3 regions of the Cobetia sp. 29-18-1 genome follow, and region 3 is predicted to be linked to each of the others. Evidence: predicted binding sites of a transcription regulator. Region 3 holds the regulator's gene; each other region holds the start of a gene.

Region 1 (3,284 bases), on a different contig from region 3:
GACGCTGTAGTACATGTCGAATTCGAGCGGGTGAGTCGCCATGCGCAGGCGCTGGACGTCTTCGCCCTTCAGCTCGAGGTAGGCATCGATCATGTCGTCGGTGAAGACGCCGCCCTGGGTCAGGAACTCACGATCGCCGTCCAGCGCGGTCAGGGCCTGTTCGAGGCTCTCGGCCACGGTCGGGATAGACTTGGCTTCTTCGGCCGGCAGGTCGTAGAGGTTCTTGTCCATCGCGTCGCCCGGGTGGATCTTGTTCTTGATACCGTCGATACCGGCCATCAGCATCGCGGAGAACGCCAGGTACGGGTTGGCCGTCGGATCCGGGAAGCGCGCCTCGACACGCTTGCCTTTCGGGCTGGCGGTGTACGGGATACGGATGGAAGCGGAACGGTTGCGGGCAGAATAGGCCAGCATGACCGGCGCTTCGAAGCCCGGCACCAGACGCTTGTAGGAGTTGGTGGACGCATTGGTGAAGGCGTTCAGGGCACGAGCGTGCTTGATGATGCCGCCAATGTAGTAGAGGGCCATTTCGGACAGACCCGCGTACTCGTCACCGGCGAACTGGTTGTCGCCATCCTTCCAGAAGGACTGGTGAACGTGCATGCCGGAACCGTTGTCACCGACCAGCGGCTTGGGCATGAAGGTCGCGGACTTGCCGTAGGCGTGAGCCACGTTGTGGATCACGTACTTGAGTTCCTGAACCTCATCGGCCTTCTTGACCAGGGTGTTGAACTTGACACCGATCTCGTTCTGGCCGGCGTTCGCCACTTCGTGGTGGTGAACTTCGACTTCCTGACCGATGGCTTCCAGGGTGTTGCACATGGCAGCACGGATATCGTGGAAGCTGTCGATCGGCGGGACCGGGAAGTAGCCGCCCTTCAGACGCGGACGGTGACCCAAGTTGCCGCCTTCCGGCGTGGAATCGGTCGCCCAGGCACCTTCTTCGGAAGAGATCTTGAACATGGAACCGTTCATCTCGTTCTTCCAGTGCACTTCGTCGAAGATGAAGAATTCCGGCTCCGGACCGAAGAAGGCGGTGTCGCCCAGACCGGTGGACTTCAGGAATTCCTCGGCACGCTTGGCGACGGAACGCGGGTCGCGCTCATAGCCCTGCATGGTGGCCGGCTCGATGACGTCACAGCGCAGCACCAGGGTGGTGTCTTCGGTGAACGGGTCGAGGAAGGCAGTGCCGTCGTCCGGCATCAGGATCATGTCGGATTCGTTGATGCCCTTCCAACCTTCGATGGAGGAACCATCGAACATCTGGCCGTTCTCGAAGAATTCCTCATCCACTGTACGCGCCGGGATGGAGACGTGCTGCTCCTTGCCCTTGGTGTCGGTGAAGCGCAGATCAACCCACTTGACTTCGTGTTCTTCAATCAGGGCAAGTGTCTTCTCAGCCATGGTAATTCTCCGATGGAGCCGGCGGCTCTGGTTACAGTTGGTGTCAGCGTTGTCTGGGGTTATTGCTCTATTTTGTAAGCCTTTTCTCTCATGGTCGGCGTCGTTATGCCAGCCATCAGACAGGATGCTCTAACAATGCAGCGAGCGTGCCAGAATGGCGCACGCCGCAGCGCTAATCTCAGTAAGTTAATGAATATGCTGAAAAAAAACATCACCATCTTCATGCATGCAGCACGAAAACCCGACCAAAGATGGGCCGACAAGGTGCAAAAATTCTTGCCGCGCAGTGCAGATTCATCATTTGAGTGCACCAAAAAACGCCATTGCTCCACATTGGTGCAAAACACTGAATCCCGGGGATTTCTCCGCTCACACCCGATGATCACGTCAGCATCACATTGCGGTCATTTCTTTCTTTCATCCTCATGTTTGCCTCGACTCACAAGTTTTTTTCATCCGCGACAAGGGCGCGGAAAAGACTTGAGAGACAACCATTTGGGCACTTCAGGCCAATTGAAGGCACTCGCTGACTCGCCTCGTGAATGCACGATGCTGGCAGGAGGCATGCCATGCCCCCTATAATGCGCCCCAAATCACAAGCGCCCGGTACGCGAGCGCCCATTTTCCGCACAGGTTCCCGTCGTGATCGAGAAACTTCGCAACATAGCCATCATCGCCCACGTTGACCACGGTAAAACTACCCTGGTCGACAAGCTCCTGAGTCAGTCTGGCACCCTGGACCGCAAGGCCGAGGGTCAGGAACGCATCATGGATTCCAACGACCAGGAAAAAGAGCGCGGCATCACCATTCTCGCGAAGAACACCGCGATCCAGTGGAACGACTACCACATCAACATCGTGGATACCCCTGGGCACGCTGACTTCGGTGGCGAAGTCGAGCGCGTGATGTCCATGGTCGATTCCGTGCTGCTGCTGGTCGATGCCGTCGATGGCCCGATGCCGCAGACTCGCTTCGTGACCCAGAAGGCATTCGCCCAGGGCCTGAAGCCGATCGTCGTCGTCAACAAGATCGACCGTCCGGGCTCTCGTCCTGACTGGGTCGTTGACCAGATCTTCGATCTGTTCGACAACCTGGGCGCGACTGACGAGCAGCTCGACTTCCCGATCATCTACTGCTCTGCCCTCAACGGCATTGCCGGTATGGATCCGGAAGACCTGAAAGACACCATGGACCCGATGTTCCAGTCCATCGTCGACATCGTCGAGCCGCCGAAGGTCGAGCTGGACGGTCCGTTCCAGATGCAGATCTCCGCACTGGACTACAACAGCTACGTCGGCGTCATCGGTCTGGGTCGCATCAAGCGCGGCGCCGTCAGCCCGGGTCAGCAGGTTTCCATCATCACCAAGGAAGGCGCTGTCCGTAAGGGCAAGATCGGCCAGGTCATGACTCACATGGGTCTGGACCGCGTGCAGACCGACAAGGCGACTGCCGGCGACATCGTCTGCATCACCGGTATCGAGAACCTCGCGATCTCCGACACCATCTGCGACACCGCCACTGTCGAGGCGCTGCCGCCGCTGACCGTCGATGAGCCGACCGTCTCCATGACCTTCCAGGTCAATGACTCTCCGTTCGCCGGTCAGGACGGCAAGTTCGTCACCAGCCGCAACATCCGTGAGCGTCTGGACCAGGAACTGATCCACAACGTCGCACTGCGCGTCGAACAGGGCGAGACTCCGGAGAAGTTCGTCGTCTCCGGTCGTGGTGAGCTTCACCTCTCCGTTCTGATCGAATCCATGCGTCGTGAAGGCTTCGAGCTGGCCGTGGGCCGTCCGGAAGTGATCATCAAGGAAATCGACGGCAAGAAGCAGGAGCCGTACGAAGAAGTCATCATCGACTGTGAAGAGCAGCACCAGGG
Region 2 (3,284 bases), on a different contig from region 3:
AGTTTCATGCTATCGCGCGTTCCATGAGTGCCACCTTGAGGGGCCGCCATTATCAAGCTCTCAGGTGACGACTGCGTGACGCACGCCACACTCTCTTCGCGCAAAGCCAATCGGGTGCAATGGCACCTATCAAAAACGCCGCAGCGCTGAGCGCTGCGGCGTTTGATGTGCCGGTCATGATGCCCGGAGGGTCACGGCGTCTTCTTGCTCTCGAAGGACGCTTTCTCGTGGCGCAGGATGTTGGCGCTCAGCGCAATGCAGACGCCAGCGGCGACCAGCAGGCACACTGCCACGGCGCCAGAGTTGCTGAAGAAGAAGGCGTAGTTGCCAGCGTGTACCACAGTATCGACAGTTTCCATTGCAAGACTCCTTGCGAAAGCGGATATCGGTTGGGTCTACCAGTACTGCAATAACGGGGCCAGTCAGCGCTTATCTCGACATCATCTTGACAGACCGGCCCCTTCAGGATGTGCGCCGAGGCTCAGCTACCAGGGCTCAGCTACCAGGGCTCAGCTACCAGGGCTCAGCTACCAGGACTCAGCTGATGTCAGGACGCTTGTCCATCGGCGCCGCGACCACCCCACCGGAACGTGCCGGCACGCTGGAGCTCGTCTCGGAGGACAGGCTTTCCGGGTAGGCCTTGGCCGGGACTTCGAACAGGTCCAGCCCCAGTACTTCGACATGCGGCGGCACGCGCAGCAGGTTGAACTTCTTGAGCAGATAGGCCACGCCCCAGCCCGGAATGAAGCCCGTCAGTGCCATCACCACCGCGCCGGTCAGCTGGCCGGTGAAGGAGACGTCCGGCACGCCTTCGCCGACATTCGGGAAGCCGGCCGCGAAGATGCCCACCAGTACCACGCCGTAGAAGCCGCAGAAGCCATGCACCGCGAAGGCGCCGACGGAGTCATCCAGACCACGCTTCTCGAGCAGTGCGCCGATCTTCGGCATCAGGGCGCCACCGGTGACCGCCAGCACGAAGGCCAGGCCCGGGTTGTAGAGATCCAGCCCCGCCGCGACGGTGATGATGCCGCCCAGCGCACCGGACATGGTCCAGAAGGGATCACGCGAGGACAGATAGGCACCGATCACGCCGCCACCGAAGCCCATCAGGGTATTGAAGGCGAAGGCAGAAAGGTTGGTGCGATTACCGTAGATGGTGGTCCAGCCGATGTCACCGGTGTTGAAGATGATGCAGCCACCGAGGAAGCCGAAGAAACCGACGATGATCAGCATCAGGCCGATCAGGGTCATCGGCATGTTGTGCGGCGCGATCACCTGCGGCTTGCCATCGTCACTGTACTTGCCGATGCGCGCGCCCAGATTGAGCAGCACCCCCAGCGCGAAGAAGCCGGCCACGGCGTGCACCACACCGGCGGCGCCGACATCGTGGTAGCCCAGCTTGTGCAGCATCCAGCCATCCGGATGCCAGCCCCAGGCGCCCGCCATGATCCAGACACCGGCACCGAGAATCACCGCCAGAATCAGGAAGGCCCCCAGGCGGATGCGTTCGATCACCGCCCCCGACAGGATGGAGCCGGTAGTCGCGCCGAACAGCGCAAAGGCGGCGAAGAAGATGCCGGTGCCCATGTCATCGGCGTCCGGACGCATGCTCGCGCTCCACGGCAGAGCGGCGGACGCCTCGATGGGGATCAGCCCATTGGGGAAGGCGTTGTAGTTCCACCAGCCCACGAAGTAGAAGGCGGGGATGATCGAGGCCAGCGTCAGCACGTTCTTCATGCCGGATGCCAACGCATTCTTGGAACGGGAGGCACCGATCTCATAGGCCAGAAAGCCTGCATGGATCAGGAACATGATGGCGGTACACCACCAGTAGAACACCTCGATGTTCATCGCCTGATGCATATCCAATATGCTTTGCAACGTCTTTTCATCCATCGTCTTTTCTCCTTTACCGGAGCCTGTGGATCAGCGCGCTTCACTGTGCAAGCGGCACTGCCCGTCCGGGGGTTGTTGTTGTTTTTCAAGGGGACCTGCTGGATAAAGCAAGCGACATGCCAGATGACCCTGATTGGCCACCCTCAGCAATTCGTTGTTTTTACTGCATCATTCTTGAAACCGAGGACTCCTCTTCAGATATGAAGCCCGCAAAGCCTTCCCTGCGAGGAGGATGGGCGTTATTGAGGCATGCCGGCCACGGCATGCACCGTGAGATGACTTGCAGGGCGCTGCATATACGCAAGTCATTGCGCGCGACACACCTCTCATGCTTCCCCTCCTGGCAGTGAGATCAGCTACGCACCTTGAGGCGCTCCGGGTCATGGAAGGGCAATGTCACCACCTCGGCGGCGAGGCGCTTCTGATGGCCATCCAGCTGGCCGATCTCAAGCTGGGTTCCCGGGCTTGCGAAGTCCGGTGCCAGGCGGCACATCGCGATGGAGCGATCGAGCAGCGGCGACTGGGTGGCACTGGTGACCACGCCCACCGGATAGCGGCCGTGGTAGACGAGATCGCCATGGCTGACCAACTCGCTGCTGTGCATCTTCAGGCCCATCACGCGATGCCGTGATTCCGGCGCCTCGCGTTGCAGCGCTGCCCGCCCGACGAAATCATCCTCCTTGCTCTTCATCGGCACGGTGAAGCCGATGCCCGCCTCATAGGGGGAGGTCTGCGGGCAGAATTCATGACCGGCGAAGATCAGCCCCGCCTCGATTCTCAGCATGTCGAGGGCATCCAGTCCCAGCGGCGCGATGCCATGGGGCTCACCCGCCGCCCAGATCGACTCCCATACGGCCGGGGCGTCCTTGGGATGACACCAGATTTCATAACCGAGCTCGCCGGTATAGCCGGTACGCGACACCATCAGCGGAATGCCATCCGGCCCCGACAGACGACCGATCATGAAGCGGAACCAGCCCAGCCCCTGAACATCTGGCTGGGTACGCGCATTCCAGATCAGCGGTGCCAGCACCTCGCGGCTCTTCGGGCCCTCCAGCGCGATGTTGTACAGCTGATGAGTGGAGTCACGCACCGTGACGCGATAGCCCTGGCGCTGGGCAAGCTCCCTGAGCCACTGGCCGCTGGCCGGGTCACCGCAGATCCAGCGGAAGGTCTGTTCGCCCATGCGGAACAAGGTGCCGTCATCGAGCATGCCGCCGGTTTCCTGACACATGGCCGAGTACACCACCTCGCCGATGGAGAGCCGTCGTACATTGCGGGTCAATGCGTATTGCAGCAGGCGTTCGGCATCGGGACCGGCGACCTCGAACTTGCGCAGCGCCGAGAGATCCATCATCGCGACCCGCTCGCGGCAGGCCAGATATTCG
Region 3 (3,284 bases):
GCCAAGGCCTACAAGGGCCGCAAGGTGGTCAAGGACATCTCGCTGGAGATCCGCCAGGGCGACATCGTCGGCCTGCTGGGCCCCAACGGCGCCGGCAAGACGACCTCGTTCTACATGATCGTCGGGCTGGTGCGCGCCGATGCCGGCAACGTCTCCATCGATGACAAGGACCTCTCCGCTGCCGCCATGCATCAGCGTGCACGCGCCGGCATCGGCTATCTGCCGCAGGAGGCGTCGATCTTCCGCAAGCTGTCGGTGGCCGACAACATCATGGCGATTCTGGAGACCCGCAAGGACCTGGATCGCAATGGCCGCAAGGCACGCCTTGAAGAGTTGCTCGAGGAATTCAGCATCACGCACATCCGCGCCAGTGCCGGCATGAGCCTGTCCGGTGGTGAGCGTCGTCGGGTCGAGATCGCCCGTGCACTGGCCACCGAGCCGGACTTCGTGCTGCTTGATGAGCCCTTCGCCGGCGTCGATCCCATCTCGGTGGGCGAGATCAAGAGCATCGTGCGCCAACTGCGCGATCGTGGCATCGGCGTGCTGATCACCGACCACAACGTGCGCGAGACGCTCGATATCTGTGACACCGCCTATATCGTCGGCGATGGCCAGATCATCGCCCACGGTGATGCGGACTCCATCCTGGCCAACCAGCAGGTGCGCGACGTCTACCTGGGCCACGAGTTCACGCTCTAGGGTCAGGGGATGCGCTGAGTCCTCGCGAGGCGAAAGCTTCGAAAGCCGCTGCGTGATTTTATCGCGTAGCGGCTTTTTCATGTCTGACATCAGACGCATGCATGACGTCCATACCACCTTGGTGGAAACATGGCATGCAAGTTGCTTGAATATTCGCGGCAACCACTTGTCAGTGCCCCGAGTCACGGTATAGCGTAGTAAGCACGTTCCTTTGCCGTGAATTGACTGACTCCATGAAACCCACCCTGCAACTCCGCCTCGGCACCTCGCTGACCATGACGCCGCAGCTCCAGCAAGCGATCCAGCTGCTGCAGCTGTCGACGCTCGACCTGCGTCAGGAGATTCAGCAAGCCCTCGAGTCCAACCCCATGTTGGAGCTCGACGAGGACTACGAGTCGCTGGATGTCGTCGAGACACAGGATTCGAGCGAGATCTCCACTGCCGACTCCTCGAGCGAGATTCCCGAGGAATACCCCCTCGACAGTGACTGGTCGGACCTCTACCAGGACCACGCCGGTAGCCTGACCAGCTCCGGCAGTGGCAGCGGGAGCGAAGAAGGGCCGGACTTCGATCGCAATACCAGCGTCGAGAGCCTGCAGGACCACCTGCGCTGGCAGCTGGCGATGACCGACCTCGATGGCCGTGAACGCCAGATGGCGGAGAGCCTGATCGATGCCGTCGACGGCGCCGGCTATCTGAGCCTGTCTCTCGATGAGCTGGTCGATGGCCTGCGTGGCCAGGGCCTGCCCGGCCTCAAGGCCTCCGAGCTCGAGCAGGTATTGCTGCGTCTGCAGCAGTTCGACCCGACCGGCGTCTTCGCTCGTGATCTGCGCGAATGCCTGCTGCTGCAACTGGCGCTGCTGCCGGATGATCTGCCGCTGCTGGCGCAGGCGCGCCGCCTGGTACGTCAATTCCTCGAGGCACTGGGCAACGATGACCGCAAGCTGCTCAAGCGGCGCCTGAGCCTTGACGATGACGAGCTGGATCACGTCATTCGCCTGGTGCGCGCGCTCGACCCGCGTCCGGCATCCGCCTGGGGCGAGCCCGCCAGCGATTACGTGATCCCTGATCTGCTGGTGCGCCATACCCGCCACGGCTGGCAGGTCGAGCTCAACCCGGAAGCGCTGCCCAAGCTGCGCATCCAGCCGGAATACGCCGCGCTGATCAAGCGTGCCGACAAGTCCGCCGACAACACCTTCCTCAAGGACAACCTGCAGGAAGCGCGCTGGCTGATGAAGAGCCTGTCATCGCGCAATGACACCCTGCTCAAGGTCGGCCGCGAGATCATGGCGCGTCAGATCGACTTCCTCGAGCAAGGCGAGGAAGGCATGAAGCCGCTGATTCTGGCCAACATCGCCGAAGTGGTCGAGATGCACGAATCGACCATCTCGCGGGTCACGACCCAGAAGTACATCCACACCCCGCGCGGCGTCTTCGAGCTCAAGTTCTTCTTCTCGAGCCAGGTCGGTGGCAGCGGCAGTGGCGACGCCCACTCAAGCACCGCCATTCGTGCCCGCATCCGCAAGCTGATCGCGGAAGAGCCGGCCCGCAAGCCTCTCTCCGACTCGCGGCTAGTCGATCTGCTCGCCAGCGATGGCATCGAGGTCGCACGCCGCACCGTGGCCAAGTATCGCGAAGCGATGGGCATCCCCTCCTCCAGCGAGCGCAAGCGTCTGGCCTGACGCGTCATCTGCGGCTGCCATGCCCTGCTTTCACCTCCACAATGGCAGCCGCCGCCAACCTCAAGCCCTGGATTTTCCGCTCATCAGCCTCTGACTTCGCGGACAGCGGTGCGCCTGTCGCGCGCTCTGTCATCCCGTCAACCGCTCGTCAATTACCCGTCATGGCCCATGACGGCGCGCAGGATGACGGCAAAAAACCGCCATTCCGCCAGCGTCATTCACCGTCAATCGCATGTTTTTAAAGTCACTTTTGCGCGTATTGCACCTGGATGACACCCGGACAACCTCCCAAAACGCCGCTTGCTCCACGCAATCGAAGCGCCTGAAAGGCGACGTACATGCAGGGATTGGCGACGAAAACCCGCCTTCTTGCGCGTCTTTCACGCACCACCCACCAGACGTGCCCTTGAAGTCCACTCCGTTACCCCTCACTGAGTTGAAGACAAGCACTGAGCCACGATGCAGCGCAGCGTTGATCTTTGCGCAAAGCTTGGGCATTGTCGGTACAGACGCTCACGACATCTGACGCCACTGGCAAGGGTGCGAAAACATCGCCAGACGGTGGCCGTCAAGCCTGTTGCAGAGCGTCCGATCAGGGTTTGCTCGTAGTCAAAAAGGGTTACAATTGAATGGCAACCCGCTGGATAAAGGAGCGTGTCCATGCAAGTGAATATCACCGGGCATCATGTGGAACTTACCGATCCTCTCCGCGATTACGTCAACGAGAAGCTCGCTCGCCTCGAACGGCATTACGACAACATCACCAATGTTCAGGTGACACTGTCGATCGAGAAGGAGCGCCAGCAGGCTGCCTGCACCTTGCACGCGGCAGGCGCTGACCTCCACGCCCTGGCAGAAGACCCCAACATGTACGCTGCCATCGACGCGCTCGCCGACAAGCTG

What was found. The regulator sigma-54, encoded in region 3, starts transcription at its own class of promoters, with help from an activator protein. The targets are predictions, from matches to a motif close to TGGCACNNNNNTTGCTNT.
Region 1: glnA (glutamate--ammonia ligase) is a predicted target of sigma-54. The motif match lies at 1,539-1,556, and genes of this name have one in related genera.
Region 2: QD208_RS06170 (ammonium transporter) is a predicted target of sigma-54. The motif match lies at 2,001-2,018, and genes of this name have one in related genera.

The regions. Positions count from the first base shown of each region.
Region 1 covers NZ_JARWKS010000026.1:44,712-47,995, forward strand. Annotated here, with positions in the region: gene glnA (glutamate--ammonia ligase) at 1-1,404, opposite strand, end outside; gene typA (translational GTPase TypA) at 2,047-3,284, shown strand, end outside.
Region 2 covers NZ_JARWKS010000006.1:10,079-13,362, reverse strand. Annotated here, with positions in the region: gene QD208_RS06180 (phosphodiesterase) at 1-8, opposite strand, end outside; gene QD208_RS06175 (hypothetical protein) at 192-359, opposite strand; gene QD208_RS06170 (ammonium transporter) at 538-1,896, opposite strand; gene QD208_RS06165 (aminomethyltransferase family protein) at 2,249-3,284, opposite strand, start outside.
Region 3 covers NZ_JARWKS010000016.1:54,240-57,523, reverse strand. Annotated here, with positions in the region: gene lptB (LPS export ABC transporter ATP-binding protein) at 1-699, shown strand, start outside; gene QD208_RS12910 (RNA polymerase factor sigma-54) at 933-2,381, shown strand; gene raiA (ribosome-associated translation inhibitor RaiA) at 3,042-3,284, shown strand, end outside.